DNA from 2 places in the Gilliamella sp. W8128 genome. Region 2 is predicted to be linked to the other one. Evidence: riboswitches for the same ligand, from Rfam matches in the RefSeq annotation. Region 2 holds a riboswitch; the other holds the start of a gene.
The links. A riboswitch is a leader RNA that binds a small molecule or an ion and turns the genes downstream of it on or off. The one in region 2 is predicted to bind thiamine pyrophosphate.
Positions count from the first base shown of each region.

Region 1: it holds a riboswitch for thiamine pyrophosphate, as region 2 does, so the genes downstream of both, thiB (thiamine ABC transporter substrate binding subunit) here and thiM (hydroxyethylthiazole kinase) in region 2, are expected to answer to the same signal.

Region 1 covers NZ_JACFSE010000001.1:355,113-363,656, forward strand. Annotated here, with positions in the region: gene H3U97_RS01610 (hypothetical protein) at 1-1,099, shown strand, start outside; gene H3U97_RS01615 (hypothetical protein) at 1,111-2,460, shown strand; gene H3U97_RS01620 (amidohydrolase family protein) at 2,558-3,574, opposite strand; gene H3U97_RS01625 (putative quinol monooxygenase) at 4,016-4,309, shown strand; gene argS (arginine--tRNA ligase) at 4,369-6,102, opposite strand; TPP riboswitch at 6,264-6,372, shown strand; gene thiB (thiamine ABC transporter substrate binding subunit) at 6,413-7,411, shown strand; gene thiP (thiamine/thiamine pyrophosphate ABC transporter permease) at 7,425-8,544, shown strand, end outside.
Region 2 covers NZ_JACFSE010000002.1:24,927-33,470, reverse strand. Annotated here, with positions in the region: gene H3U97_RS01805 (hypothetical protein) at 1-76, shown strand, start outside; gene H3U97_RS01800 (hypothetical protein) at 1,069-1,341, shown strand; gene H3U97_RS01795 (hypothetical protein) at 2,086-2,337, shown strand; gene H3U97_RS01790 (heavy-metal-associated domain-containing protein) at 2,655-2,861, shown strand; gene thiD (bifunctional hydroxymethylpyrimidine kinase/phosphomethylpyrimidine kinase) at 2,959-3,753, opposite strand; gene thiE (thiamine phosphate synthase) at 3,765-4,406, opposite strand; gene thiM (hydroxyethylthiazole kinase) at 4,422-5,195, opposite strand; TPP riboswitch at 5,256-5,357, opposite strand; gene trkA (Trk system potassium transporter TrkA) at 5,408-6,769, opposite strand; gene trpS (tryptophan--tRNA ligase) at 6,894-7,889, opposite strand; gene H3U97_RS01760 (phosphoglycolate phosphatase) at 7,913-8,544, opposite strand, start outside.

The DNA.
Region 1 (8,544 bases), on a different contig from region 2:
AACTAATCGTTTTTACAGTGCGGAATTAGTGAACTTTTTTGATAAATATCCTGCTGAAAGTTTGAGGCAAATTATTGCTAAAGATTTTTATGATTATGGTAAATCAATCACAGGTACTGATTCTGATAGCTATCATACAAAAGCTGAGTTATATAAAAGTGGTTTGTCTTACTACAGTTATAAAAATATTGCTACTTTATATAAAAATGCTAATAGCAAATATATGCAGATTGCCGCTAAAGATTTCTATGATCAAGGTAGAAATTTCGAAAAACAGAAAGATTATAACGCTGCGTCTGAGGCATTTAGTCAAGCATCATCAGTATATCAACCACTAGGTAAATATAAAGACAGTGATAAACGCGCTTATGATAATGCTAAAAAACACGCTACTTTAATGGCCGAAGAGGCTTATCAAAAAGGAAAAAATCTGGCAAAAGGCGCTGACAGACGCTCAACTTTTCGTTCAGTTGGCGAATATTATAGGCAAGCCGCAGACGTATATAGTCGTTTTGGACGTTATAAAGATGCAGCTTCTTTAGCTGAAAAGTATCTTGATAAAGGTTTAATATCGGTTTATTTTCATTCAGACGATCACTGTTCTGATGTAAGCTCAGCTTTTTCTGCTAATTATCTCTCCTTTGTCAGTTCTCCATCTGGTGCAGATATCATAATTAATGTGACTTGTAATAGCCGTTATTACTCCCCTCAACAATCGTATAACATGGAAATAAAACGCGAAAAAGTATTTGATAAATATGTAGAACAGACTGATGCTCAAGGGCATACAACTCAGGTCGAAACTTTTAAAGAAGTGTCTTACAACGAGTCAACCAGAACTTATCGCAATAGCTTAACATTATTGACTGAAATAAGCGTTACAGGACTTATTAATTCAAGTAGCTCATTTACTATAGAAAAATCTTCAGAAAAATATGAGGTTCACTATTGGGGGGGAGATGTACCTTCACATGTACATGACTATAACGAAGGTGTTTTAGAATCTCCACATGAATTAGAACAAAGAGCTAAAAGCGAACAAAGTGCTGAATTAAGATCAATACTTGATAGTATTGCTCAAGATCTTTCATATCTATAAAGGGAAACTTTATGAAAATTAAAAAATTAATGAAAATTATTTTGGCTTCTTTATCAATATTTTTATTAGTTGCTTGTGCGCACCAACGCACATTTCAAGAAGCATACGCTGAAGGAAGTTATATTGAAAGTATCAATTTATTAGCGACAAAAATAGAGGAAAAAAGTGAAGCAAACTTTAAGCAAACTGATGCTGCCCAGCTGCGTCAGTTAGTTACCGAGGTGATGAATAAATATGAAAATGAATTAGCTAATACCACAAAGGCCAATGATGAACAACGCCAAGAAATATATGAGAAATTATTAGAGCTTAATCAGCGTTTGAGTGATCACTTTTACAGTTCCGAATTAGCATTCTTTTTGGATAAATATCCTAGTGAACGTCTAAAACAAAATATTGCTAACTTTTATACTCAACAAGCAAATGCTATCCCAACTAATTCTGCTGGTGATTATGAAGAAAGAGCAGCGTTATATAAAAAATCTTTAGATAGATATTACGATAAAAATATCGAAAAAGCCTATATTCATGCGGATACTAAATATAGGCAGCTTGCGGCACAAACATTATACAATCTTGCTAAACAGGAAATACGGAGTGGTGATTATAATGCAGCGCTAGCTTGTTTTAGAACTATTGATGTTATTTATAAGCCATTAGGTCAATACAAAGATACTGAAAAATTAGCTCGTTACTATGAAAAAAAAGCGAGAAACAAAGAAGCGTTTGATTCTTATTCTCAAGGTGAAAAAATAGCTAAAAATGCGACTCGAAGTTATCAATATCGACAAGCAGCAACAAATTATCAACATGCCGCGAATACTTATGCAAAATATGGTAATTATCGAGATTCGGAACAAAAAGCAATAGAGTATACCACCAAGGGTCAAATAAGACTATATGTGACAGGTAATACAAATGCATTTTCTAATTTTGTTGAAGATTATTTCAAAAATGATGATGCTATTATATTAGTTAACAACAGTACTGGTAGTGACATTACTATTAATCTTAGTGAAGATGAGCGATATTCTGAAGATGGCGGTTCAGTAACAAATGACACTAAAAAGAATGGTGAAAAAGAATATAATTTACAAACTGAAACATTAGTAAATAATTATAGTTTAAACCTTAGCGTAAATATTTCTGGATTAAGTGGTTATTATGACAGATTTTCAGCTGAAAAAAGTTCAAGACAAGTTAAGTATACCTACACTGGTGATAAACCTAGTTACGAATTTGATAGTACAGACGGTAATTACTATTCTCGTAGTGAATTAAGACAACAAGCAGAAGATGATATAAAATCAAGTCTTAGCAATTACCTTTCTAGGCTTTCTTCAGCAATTCATGAATTATAAATAATAATCAATAAATATAATCCCACTCAGTTATTCTCTGGGTGGGATTTTTATTTTTAAAGATGATTAAATCTCAGTTAAATTTTTAATCAGACAATTATTCGATGCCTAATACCATACGCCCATTTTTGGTGGCAACATTTACCACATTATCTAAATCTGTATAACGACAGCCAGTGACTAATAATTTAAGCTCTTCCCACATATTACCGGTTGAAAAAGGTAACATATAATCACTGACGTTATCTGTTCCAATAGCAACAGGTATCCCGGCGGCAGCAAGTTCATCGACTGGCGTTAATGAATTGCGGGTAGGGCCATGTTCTTCACGGCGCGGGCTATCGATCCAAGCAAATGGGCAAGCAATTACCATCATTTTAGCTTCTTTCATTTTTTGGTAGAGTTTTTGACGATATTCTAAACTATGAGCGGTAATTGAAATACTATGAATAGCCACCACGCGACCATGCATACCATGCTCAATAGTTTTATCAGTAAGTTGCTCGGTTTCGATTTCATCTGATGAGTTAAACTGGTCAACATGAACATGTACCATTTTGCCTAATGCTTTACCGGTTTGCATTAACACATCTAAATGTTTTAATCCCATTCCTTCACCATGATCTCGCTCATCTCGACGCGGCAAACCACCAATAATATCTACTAAATCAGCACCTTTATCAAACCAGTATCGGGCTTCTTTATCAATAACTCCTTTAAGAGTTTGATTAACTAATTTAATCGTAATATCGTTTTTATATGTTTCACGAGCTCGTAGCGCACCTCTAATTGCTCGCTCTTCGGCAATCGGATCAATGTCAACAAATGAACCCATGGCAGTAACACCTTGTTCAATCATGCGTTCAACCGCCATGCTAAAATGACGATAATAATCATCTTCGGTCATTGCTGCTTTCACTTTATCAAGCGTGTCCCATTTTTCAATTAAAGTCTGTTTTTGGTAGACATCAAAACTATCTACAGTGATAGTAAAAGCACGATCAGCATGCATATGTGAATTAACCCAACCACCATTTTGTTTAATTTTGTTCATCAAATATGCTTTCAAGCTCTGATCTCGACTAGTTGATAACATTTGTTTATTATCGGTCATAATGCGCCTCTAAAATTTGGTTACTATTTAGTTTTAATAAAAAATGGATAAAAAAAATCCCCCAAAAAGGAGGATCAAAATAAACCTGTTAGGATATTTCTTATAGCAATGAAAACACAAGTTGTCATGGAAGTTTACACTTTATTATTTTTCCGAAGTGGGAAAGATTTTAATGGATTCATTGTTAAGATCAAGTATTTTAATTTTAAAAATATTTAAATAAATGAAAAGGTTAAAGTATTATTTTTTAGATTTTTCAAACTAAAAAAAGTCTATTTATAATTTCAAAGAGTAAACTATTAAATTACATATGCCTAACTTACTATTTAATAATAAGTATAGTGGTCGAAAAAATGAGATTAGCATGGTTATTAAAAGCTGTTTATTCTTAACAGTAGGATTTCAATCATTACAAAACAAATTTACTTATAAGGGTAGAATATGTCACAACTAAACATTATTGCCACCATTACGATAAAACCAGAGTATCATGAAGCATTTAAACCTATATTTAAACGATTAGTTATCGGTAGTCGAGCTGAACATGGTTGTGTTCGCTATGAGCTGAATCAAAGTATTGAGAATCCCAATATTTATATAGTAGTAGAAACATGGCAATCACAGCAGGCGATTGACTTACATAATACAACGCCACATTTTGTTGAATTTGCTAATTTTGCCAAGGAGCATGTTGATGGATTATCGATTTGTATAGCTAAACAGGTTGATGTCTAAGAGGATAACTAAATACCAACAAAACCACCGATATTTAATCATATCGGTGGCAAATAAGCTTACATTTTGTCAACGGTTTTAATGCCAAGCATATCTAAACCCGTTTTAAGCGTTTTGGCTGTTAATGAGGCCAGTTTCAATCTGCTAACTTTTAAACTCTCATTTTCGGCAGCCAAAATAGGGCAGTGTTCATAAAAACTTGAAAATAGGGTAGCGATATCATACAGATACGCGCAAAGAACATGTGGAGTACCTTCGGCGGCAACAGTTGTGATTGTTTCATCAAATTGATTCAAACGAATTGCTAACGCTCGTTCCTTTTCAGTACCTAAATCGATATGACCATCTAGATTGTCTTCATTGATATTCGATTTTTTAAATACTGAAAGTACACGGGTATAGGCATACTGTAAATAAGGTGCTGTATTGCCTTCAAATGACAGCATATTATCCCAATCAAATACATAATCAGTCGTTCTATTTTTGGATAGATCAGCATATTTAACCGCACCAATGGCAACAGCATCAACCACTTGAGCAAGCTCGGCATCAGAAAGATCAGGATTTTTGCTTTTAATTAATGTTGCGGCTCGCTCGGTTGCTTCATCGAGTAGATCATTTAGTTTAACGGTATCACCTGAACGCGTTTTAAAAGGTTTACCATCTTTACCTAACATCATACCGAACATATGATGTTCAAGTTTTAAAGATTCTGGGACATATTTTGCTTTATGCACAATCGCCCAAACTTGTTCTAAATGTTGGTGTTGGCGTGAATCGGTATAATATAAAATACGATCCGCGTGTAAGGTTTCATAACGATATTTTGCACAGGCAATATCGGTTGTTGCATAAAGATAACCACCATCTCGTTTTTGGATGATAACACCCATTGGTTCGCCTTCTTTATTTTTATACTCATCTAAAAACACAACAATAGCGCCTTCACTTTCAACGGCTAATTTTTTCTGTTTAAGATCGGCAACAATGCCCGGAAGCATACTGTTATAGATACTTTCACCCATGGTATCTTCTAGTGAAAGTGTGACATTGAGTCGCTTATATGTGGCAATATTTTGCGTCATGGTAATATCAACCAGTTTTCGCCACATTTCACGGCAATACTCATCACCACCTTGAAGCTTAACGACATAATTACGGGCTTTTTCAGCAAAGACCTCATCTTCGTCATAATGTTTTTTGGCTGCACGATAAAAAGATTCTAGATCCGATAGATCCATATCGTTGGCCTGTTCATTTTGCATTTTTTCAAGGTAAGCGATTAACATACCAAATTGGGTTCCCCAATCACCAACGTGATTAGCTCGAATCACATTGTGACCAAGAAAATTTAAGACTCTAACACTCGCATCACCAATAATAGTTGAGCGTAAATGACCAACATGCATCTCTTTTGCTACGTTTGGTGCTGAGTAATCAACCACAATAGTTTGTGGTTTAGCTGGTAAAGTGATATTCAATTTATCGCTACTTAACGCTACTTCGTTCTGCTCGGCAATCCAACTATTTTTTAAAAAGATATTAATAAAACCCGGGCCAGCTATTTCTACTTTATCGGCAATATCTTCAATATCCAGATGTTGTAATACTTTTTCTGCCAATGCGCGTGGTGGCATAGCCAATTTTTTAGCGGTAGCCATGATACCATTTGCTTGATAATCACCAAATTGAACTTTGGCTGATTGCTTGATTAAAGCATCACAGTTTTTATCTGCACCAGCCATAATCATTGCTTGCGAAACTCGTTGCGTTAATAGTTGTTGAATATTCACATTGTACCTAATCAATAATCATAAAATGAGGCATATAATACCGACAAACACAACAATTGTCACTGATTGCCTGTAATCTTACCTTGTTTTAATATGTATAAATTTGTATTTATCAACACCTCGCCTGTTTACAATTCTATTTGCTACCACTAAACTACTCATCGTTCTCAACGGGGTGCCCTGAAGGGCTGAGAGTGTCAGAAAAACTGACATAACTCGTCGAACCTGAACTGGATAATACCAGCGGAGGGATTTGAGTTATTATATCTGCTCAAACCTTTTGTCTTTTACACATTACTTTGGAGGCAAAATGTTTCGTAAAAACTTTTTACTATCTGTTATATTTTCATTTTCACTATTTAGTCATCTAGCAAATGCACAACAACCAACCCTAACCGTTTATAGTTACAACTCATTTATGTCACAATGGGGGCCGGGTGAAGCAATTAAAAAAGGCTTCGAAGCGCAATGTCATTGCCAACTTGATGTTGTCACATTGGGGGATGGCGTATCTGTTTTAAATCGCATTCGCCTTGAAGGCGACAAAACAAATGCGGATGTTATTTTAGGATTAGATAACAATCTATTAGCACAAGCCAAGCAAGCTGATATTTTAATTCCACATCAAATTAGTAAACCCGATAACCTCAATACCGATTGGTGGGATGATAGTTTTATTCCTTACGATTTTGGCTATTTCGCTTTTATCTATAATCAAGATAAGATCAAAAATCCTCCTCATTCATTACATGAATTGGTCGAAAACAAAGCTAATTGGAAAATCATTTATCAAGATCCTAGAACCAGCACTCCAGGACTAGGTTTATTGTTTTGGATGAAAAAGGTCTATGGTGACGAGGCGGCAAATGCGTGGCAACAAGTTGCTAAACATACGGTCACAGTAACTAAAGGTTGGAGTGAAGCCTATGGTATGTTCTTAAAAGATGAGGCTGATTTGGTATTAAGTTATAGCACATCGCCGATAGCACATATTATTAATGAAAATAATCATAGCTACGCAGCCGCGATTTTTGCTGAAGGTCACTATCGCCAAGTCGAAGTGGCTGGCATCATTAAATATAGCCAAGAAGTCGATTTAGCTCGACAATTTTTACGTTACTTACTAACACCTGAGATACAACGGCAATTTGCTGAAAAAAATGTGATGTATCCAATTATTAAAACCGATCTACCCGATGCCTATAAGCAAATTAATACCATTGATAAATCGCTAGAATTTACACCGGAAGAGATTGAAAAACATCAAAAAGGCTGGATTCGTGAGTGGCAGTCAGCAATAAGTAACTAGTTAAGTATTATTAATGTTAAAATTCAGATCATTATTACCAGGTATCAGTGCTGCTAGTTTAATTTTAATCATATTAAGTTCAGCACTTCTCGCTATCTGGAAATTTGCCTTGCAGTCAGGAAATTTAACCATCTATTTTGATAGTTACATATTGCATATTATATGGATAACTTTTTACCAAGCTGTATTGTCGACATTATTATCACTAATCGCAGCCATATTAATGGCTAAAGCATTATCTTTAGTGGATTTTAAAGGTAAAAAGTTGTTATTGAAAATGATGCCTATTACCTTTATCTTACCAACACTAGTTGTTGTGACTGGTTTACTATCGGTTTATGGGCGACAAGGTTTATTATCAAATATCTGCCAAATATTACACATACCATTCTCATTTTCAATTTATGGTTTACACGGCATTTTATTGGCGCATGTATTCCTGAATTTCCCTTATGCCTGCTGCCTATTTTATCAAACCTTACAAAGCGTACCTATTGAACAAAAACACTTAGCTGCGCAATTAAATTTTAGCAATGTAACTTTTTTTAAAATTATTGAATGGCCATTACTGCGTAGACAAGTATTACCTATGGCAGCATTAATTTTTATGTTATGTTTTTCAAGTTTTGCCATTGTTTTAGCATTAGGTGGCGGGCCAAAATATACCACGCTTGAAGTTGCTATTTATCAAGCAATTCGTGATTTTGATCTGTTACAAGCAGCATTACTTGCCTGTTTACAATTAGTTTGTTGTATTGCCTTCGTTGGATTAATGCAAAAGATAAACAGAATCGATAAAAAATTAACGCTAAAATTTACTCAAACAGACTATCGTTTACCTCAACCCAAAGGATTAAAAATTGTTAGTTCAGTGCTAATTTTGATCGGTGGATTATTTATACTGTTACCGATGCTGACCATCCTTTTTCAAGGTATCTATTTCTTTCAATTTTCACTGTTGACCTTCTCATTACAGCAAGCTTTATTTTTTTCAATCATTATTGCTATTGGTTCATCAATTATTGCCATGACACTCGGATTACTATTACTTTGGACCAACAGTCGACTACTGATAAATAGACAACCGCGATTGAGTAATGGACTATTATTAATTGCATCACTGATTCTAGCCA
Region 2 (8,544 bases):
AGAAGTCTATCCTGTAGAGGAATTAAAGCCTTTTGTTGAACAATATATAAAAGAGCTTTATCCGGTAGATGAGTAATGGCGCGCGCCCGCCTAATCAGCGGGGGGGAGCTTTTATCGTTTTTCTTGAACTACATAGCAAGTCTGATAATCAGTTGGTCTTGCTCAACTTTAACCAATACAACCTGACCTGCATAAAAGTCCTATCGGCTAAAAGCAGAGGATTTTAGAAGTATTACTTATTATTACGAAAAAGGTAACATATTTAAAAATAAAGATTATAGAATCATCTTGATAAAGGTGGCAATCCTATTGGTGATTGGATTTTAAATAATTAATACTAAACATCTGTGAATAAAATTATAATTAAGTTTTTCATGATTTTGTAAGTTAGCTTGTCATAAAATATAAAGCAATTTTTTCAACTTGAGCTGAAAAATTTCAAAATGTCTACATACAAAGACAAAGAGGTGCTATCAAATGTTCACCTTTTCCATCATAAAGTTCAAATATCAATAAGACGGTATACACTCCTCAATTATTTTTACAAAGCCAAACTCAATAAACCATCTCAAAATTAACGGAAGGAGATAAGTTTTAACTCCAGCTCTATTGGATCCGAAACAAAAGTAGTAGGAAGTAATTCCATTCAAGCAAATATAACAGTGAAACTGACTTAAACCAGCGACAGCAATTGGAGCTGTTGATCCATTAAAAGGTAAGATAGTTACTGTATCAAATGGGGTTGTTCCTGCTAAGATAGCCCCTTAATTACAAGCCTATGCTGAAATTAGGGGGATTAGGTATTAAGACTTCATGTGGAAATAGATAAGGTTGTTGTGCAGAGTTTAGAGTTGCTAATGAGTTGTTATTAAACAATCCTAATCTTATTCATTACTGATTTTTATAAAAAGAAAAAGGTAATCAAATAATTAATATAAATAAAACATTAAAAGATATTATAAATTGATATATATCAAATTTATTCATGGATCTTCCAGTATTTTGTTGTTAACATGGTTTCATATCTTTTTTATGTGATGTTGTCTCGTAGTCAATATGATGAATTTAATGATAAAAAAATATTTATTTCTTTGGGGGGCCATTATCTTACCCTCGTTTGTTGCGTTAGCTGAACCATCACCAACGCAACAACTGAGTGACCAACAACTTATCCAGAAAAGAAAAAGTGATAAAGTTCTTCAATATTCATCAATACCTTCATCGCCTGACATCCATCTATTACCTACTACTTATGAAATAAGAGATATTCATTTCTCATCGGTTTTTTTCTATTTGAGTATTAATCAGATGCAATTATTAGAGCGAGATAAATTACCTTAGTTTATTCCTATCAATAAACAGTCTCGTCAAGCCGAGCACTGTGTTTAGCTGCATAAGGTTTCAATTTATTGATGACTAAAATGCATGACCGATTGATTAGCTATGGAGATATCAATACAGAATTAGTAGCAACAGAGCAAAAATTAGCATCAACAAAACTAAAACTATTATTTATGTAAAAATAAGAACCAGAAGCATATAAAAGTGAAAATAGTAGTAGATCTAGTGTAACTAGAGTTGGCGATATAGATGATATTGCTACAGCTGTTGCTCGCAGTAAAAATATGAGTGAAAAATAGCTATAAAGATATTAGGAAGTATTATGAATATATAAATATCAATAGGTTATGGAGATAAACCTGTTTCTAGTTATAATTTGGATTAAAAAGGCAATAGATATTTAACTTAATAAGAGTTAATCAAAATGTTAAAAGCGTAGCTACAGGAGAAGGAATATCAGATGGTTATGTTTATATGTGGAGTAAGGAGTTTTACTCACGGTAAAAGATAATTTCTGTCACAGTAATTTGCACTGTTAGGTAGTGGATATGTACATTCATTACAATTCAATAAAAAGATCTTTTACCAGCATAATTAGTTGGTAACAAAAGAAATTCACAGTTAGGAACTGGAAAAAGAAATATAGCTGAGCGAAAACTAGCCTCATAGTATAGCGCTACACTCGAAAGCATTATTTCTACTTTTGTTGGAGATAGTGTACAAGATAATATTGAGAAAATAATCATGAAAAAAAATAAGAAATATTTAGTATTATTAAATTATTTAATCTTTTTACCTTTCATGGGATTTTTATTAATTATTATAATGCGCTTGCTCATCTCATTAATATTGTTGATTAAATATGATATAGCTTTTGAATTTGGTATTCATGATATATGTTTAGCTGGTAAAGCAGCTTGTATTTGGTTTCCTTTAGCATTAGGTGTTTGGTGTTATGAATGCTTCCATTACGGAATTAAAATTTTTGGCAAATAATATTATCCCAGTTTAACAACTGGGATTTTTTTATTATAACGAGTAATTAATACTATAACTTTTATCCCAATCATGATAATTAGTTGTATAACAGTATGATATGTTTAACTTAATCTAGGCAAGGCTGTTAAAATTAGGTTAATTAATTTTTCCAAGTAGGCTTGGTTTTAGTTTGTTTTGGCGTAATATAAAGATTAAATTTTAATTCATTAATGGTAATAGCTAGCAGATTTGTTTTATTTAAAGAATAATCTAATTTTTCTATCTGTTGCCATTGATAATTTATCGGTAAATTATTAAATAACCAAAAGGGGTTAATGATGAAATTAATAGTCGATAATATGAGTTGTCAGCATTGTGTTAAAACCATTACTAAAGCAATTAATGATATTGATCCTAAAGCGAAAGTTACTGTTGATTTAGCTAAGCATGAAGTTGATATTGATGGTGGTACTATCTCGCAAGAAGCGGCAATTGCAGCAATTAATGAAGCGGGATTTGAGTTTGTCGGTATTGCTTATTAACAGTATTTAGCGTTATTAAATTTTAGGCGATTATCTCATCGCCTAAATCTTCGAGAGTACTTTTATCAAATCATCGATTAACAGTTTTTGTATACTTCTACCACCATTGATAAAAATGGTGAGTAGGCCCAATTCCCTTACCAATTTTTAAACTATCTGCATGTTCAATAGCGCCTTGTAGGTATTTTTTGGCTTGTTTAACCGCTTCTTCTAAATGATGTTTCGGTAACAAGGCTGCAATTGCTGCAGAGAGGGTACAACCTGTACCATGGGTATTTCTCGTTGCGATCCTCGGTGATGTCATTCTAATGATGTTGTCGTGAGTGATTAAATAATCAGGGCTTTCTTGACTTGGCAAATGTCCGCCTTTCATTAAGACTGCCTGACAACCCAATTTTAGTAACTCATAACCTTGTCGTTGCATTTGCTCTTCGTTTTTTGCCTCACTACAATCAAGTAATGCAGCCGCTTCAGGTAGATTAGGGGTGATGATTGTGGCTAATGGTAATAATAGATCTCGAATAGCAGAAACGGCATCAGCTTTTAACAATGGATGTCCGCCTTTAGCAATCATTACGGTATCAAGCACAATATTGGCAATAGGATGATTGTTTAATAGCTGATGAACTGTAGTAACAATCTCTTTATTCATTAGCATACCAATTTTAACACTATCAATGTGGATATCTTGATATAGTGTATTAAACTGTGCTTCAATAAATTCAGCGGGAATAGCATGTACACCATTAACGCCTTGCGTACTTTGTGCGGTTAATGCGGTGATCACTGACATACCATAAGCACCAAGTGCTGAAAATGCTTTTAAGTCAGCTTGAATACCTGCGCCACCACTAGGGTCACTGCCTGCTATTGTTAATGCAACTGTTGTCATGATTTGGTTTCCTATTTTGCCAGTTTTATTTTACTGATTAGGTCGGATGTCGCTTTGGCAAGATTAGCTTGTCCGCATATTGCCGACACAACGGCAATACCTTCAATGCCAGTTTGGATTACTTCGGTTAAATTATTCACGCCGATACCACCGATCGCCACGGCAGGGCATTGTTTCGCTTTAACCAGTTCTTTCAATTGAGTAATGCCAGTCGCAGCTGCGGCATCCTTTTTGGTTGTGGTTGGATAGATAGGTCCTATGCCAAGATAATCGACTAAATGCCAAGGAACATTCTCTAGTTGTGATTGATTTGAAACTGAAAGTCCTAACCATTTGTCTGTGCCAATTAAGCGTCGAGTAACGTCGACCGGGAGATCGCTTTGTCCTATATGAACGCCATCGGCATCAATGGCTAAAGCAATATCAACATGGTCATTGATAAATAGCGGAACTTGGGTACTACTTAGCACTTCTTTGAGCACTTGTGCAGCGTCATACCAATTTTTACCAGAGTATTCTTGTTCTGAACGTAGTTGCACTGCAGTAACGCCATTTTCAACAGCAATTTTGGTGGTAGTGACCATACCATCTATACCGCCACATAATAACGGATCGAGGACTAAATAGAGGGTTAAATCAAGTTGCTTTTTCATCAAACATCCTTATTTTTAGTTTTGATTGAATCGTGAAAGATGATCAATAACAGCAATGGCGAAACTACCTAACCCTTGTTGCTTACTAGCGAGTTGTCCTGCTTTTTTCATCATAAAACAAGCTGTTGCGGTAGCGGTTAAACGATCACTAGTGGTTGCAATAAATGCTGCTACCATTGCAGATAACGAACAGCCGGTGCCGGTTACTTTAGTTAAAGCGATATCGCCACCGACAATGCTATAAATTTGTTCGCCATCTGTGACATAATCTATCTCACCTGTTATTGCGACGATGGTTTGATATTTTTGTGCTAATAGTATTGCTGCATTTAATGCAGAATCGGTAGAATCAAGTCCATCAGGCCCTTTCGATGATGATTGTTGACCACTCAATGCAAGAATTTCAGAGGCATTTCCTCGAATAACACTTGGTCTAAAGGTTAACAGTTGTTTGGCAACTTCAGTGCGGTATTTAAGTGCCGCACCAACCGCTACAGGATCTAGTACCCATGGTGTCTGCGTCTGTTCAGCTTTTGCTGCAGCTAACAACATACTATTTGCGCTGTGCTCATCAATGGTACCAATATTAATTAATAAACTACTGGCAATAGTTACAAAGTCCTCAACTTCTTGTTTCGCAACGACCATTGCTGGCGAAGCACCAATGGCTAATAAAACATTGGCGGTAAAATTCTGTACCACATCATTGGTAATGCAATGGACTAACGGGCGTTGTTGTTTAACTTGCTCAATAAAGGGAATGGCATCATTGTTTTGAAATAACTGAATGGTAGACATATTCTTTCCTTATTTATTATTGATATTAAGGGAAGAATGTGTCAAAACGGATAATTAAGACGGAGACTTCCCTACGCTGGTATGAGCCAGATCAGGTTCAACGGGTAAAATCTCAGTTTTTTGTAGTAACAAAAAACACCCCGAGTCAAAAAATAATTTATAAAAACAGTTTTATTATCTACTGAGTTTATACTTTATACAAGCTATTGTAATAATCTTTCGATATCGCTAATAGATCGTCTATCTGGTAAGAAAATGATTAAGTGATCACCATCTTCGATCATTAAATCGGTATTAACAATAATCACATCTTCACCACGCACCACAGCACCAATAGTTGCCCCTGAAGGCAATTTTAGACTGTTAATATTTTTACCAACTAATTTTGAATTTTCTGCCTCACCATTGGCAACTACTTCGACAATTTCTGACTCACCCTGACGTAGTGAGACCACTTTAACCACACCTGTTTGTCTAACATGACTTAATAGCTCTGAAATAGTTGCATGTTGTGGTGAAATGGCAATATCAATTACGCTATCGTTTATTAACTCTAAATAAGCTTGTCGTTGAATAAGTACGATGACTTTTTTGGCTCCCATCCTTTTGGCAAGCATTGACGACATAATATTTGATTCATCATCACTCGTCACTGCCACAAACAGATCGGTAAGTTCGACTTGTTCTTGCGATAATAGCTCTTGATCCGATGATTCACCATGTAATACGGTCGTATTAACTAACTGCTCGGCAATTAATTCTGCTTTTTCGGCATTACGTTCAATCAATTTAACTTGATAATCGTTTTCTAATCGCTTAGCTAAAGCAACAGCAATGCCACCACCACCACTAATGAGTATTCGTTTATAAGGCTTTTCTAACCGTTGTAATTCACTGGTTACCGCTTTGATGTTAAGCGGTGGGGTAATAAAGTAAACCATATCCCCAGCTTCAATCAAAGTTGAACCAATCGGACGAATAAAACGATTTTTACGATAAATAGCCACCACCCGAGCTTCGACATGAGGTAAATGTTCTTTTAGCTCTGATAATTCACTACCCACCAATGCACCACCATAGTAAGCTGTAACGGCAACTAAGCAGACTCGATTATCATAAAATGAGGCAAATTGTAGTGCGCCAGGATATTGCACTAGCTGGCTGATATGATTGGTGATTAGATTTTCTGGGGCTATAATATGATCGATATTAATACAATCTTTATTAAAAAATGAGTATCTTTCATCATTATATTCTGGAGCTCGAATACGTGCGACTTTTTGAGGAATATTGAACATCACATGCCCAATCTGGCAAGCCATCATATTGACCTCATCAGAATTGGTAACAGCGACTAACATGTCGGCAGATTCTGCACCAGCACTTTCTAATACTTGTGGATAAGATGATTTTCCACAAATAACTTGTAAATCAAAACGTTCTTGCAATGATTGCAACTTGTCATGATCTTCATCAACAACAGTCACATCGTTCTGTTTTTCGGTAACCAGATATTCGGCAAGAGCACTACCTGTTTGACCTGCACCAAGAATGATAATTTTCATAACTAACCTATGATAATCAAAAAGGCTTCAATGGCATTTTTCGTTAACAAAAACGATAGTGCGTTTAGTCATTAAAGCCAATTGATATTGTTTAGCGTTAATTGCAATCTAGTTTTACGGTTAACTATACAAAACCGATTGCGTCATAAACTTTTTTCAACGTTGGCTCTGCTTTTGCACGAGCTTTTTGTGCACCTTCTTGCATAATTGTCAGAAGATAATTTTCATCATCACGATACTGATGATATTTTGCTTGTAAATCAGTTAACATATCAATAACTTGATTTGCGACCTCGGTTTTTAGATGGCCATACATTTTACCTTCAAATTCTTTCTCAAGTTCAGCAATAGGTTTACCCGTAATACCGGTTAAGATATCTAACAGATTTGATACCCCCGTTTTATTTTTTAAATCATAACGGACGACTGGTGGTTCATCAGAATCGGTCATTGCCCGTTTAATTTTCTTCTCGACATCTTTTGGATTTTCAAGTAAACCAATAACATTATTGCGATTTTCATCTGATTTAGACATTTTTTTGCTAGGATCTTGTAATGACATAACCCGAGCGCCAACTTTAGCAATAAATGGTTCAGGAACAGTGAAAATATCGCCATAAAGGGCATTAAAACGCATTGCAATATCGCGAGAAAGTTCAAGATGTTGTTTTTGGTCATCACCAACGGGAACTAAATTAGCTTGATATAACAAAATATCGGCAGCCATTAACACTGGATAATCAAAAAGCCCGGCATTTATATTTTCTGAATGACGAGAAGATTTATCTTTAAATTGTGTCATACGGCTCAATTCACCAAAATAGGTATAACAGTTTAATGCCCAACCTAATTCAGCATGTGCAGGCACATGGGATTGCACAAAAATAGTACTTTTTTGTGGATCAATACCACAGGCTAGATAAAGTGCTAATGTATCAAGTGTTGCTTTACGTAACTTATTAGGATCTTGGCGTACCGTGATCGCATGTTGATTGACGATACAATAAACGCAATCATATTCATTTTGTAAAGACACCCAATTCTTTAAAGCACCTAAATAGTTGCCTAATGTTAGTTCTCCTGATGGCTGAGCGCCACTAAATACAATTGGTTTACTCATAATTTATTCCTAATTTAAACTTATTATTTTTTTGCTTCAGCTTTTGGCTGAGGTAATAGGGTTAATATATCTTGAAAATCATCAAATAAAAAATCGGGTTCACTTGTTGCAATTGATTCGCCATAATTATAACCATAACTTAACGCAACAGTAGGGCAATTAGCATTTTTGGCTGCGCTAATATCATTTTTCGAATCACCAACAAATAATAACTGATCATTGTATAATCCAAATGTTGCCATGACTTGATAAAGTGGAGCCGGGTGTGGTTTTAATTTAATTACATCACCACCGCCGAGTACTAATGAAAAATACTCTTTGATACCTAATGAGCTTAGTAATCCCGGTAAAAATTGAGCCGGTTTATTAGTTACAAGTGCTAAAGGATAATGATTTTCATAAAGAGCTTTCAAGGTCTGTTTTACATGAGGAAACAGTGTTGTCTGTTCATCCATAACCTTATCATAATGCTGACTAAATATTTGTTTAGCTTCAGCAAAATATTCGTTTGACGGATTAATATCAATGGCTTTGAAAACGCGTTCAAGCATCACATCAATACCATTACCTACCCAGTTTTTAACTTGTTCATTGGTAACTGTTGGTAAATTTAAATCTGCCAACATTTTTTGGCTTGCTAAAGCAAGTCCAGGTA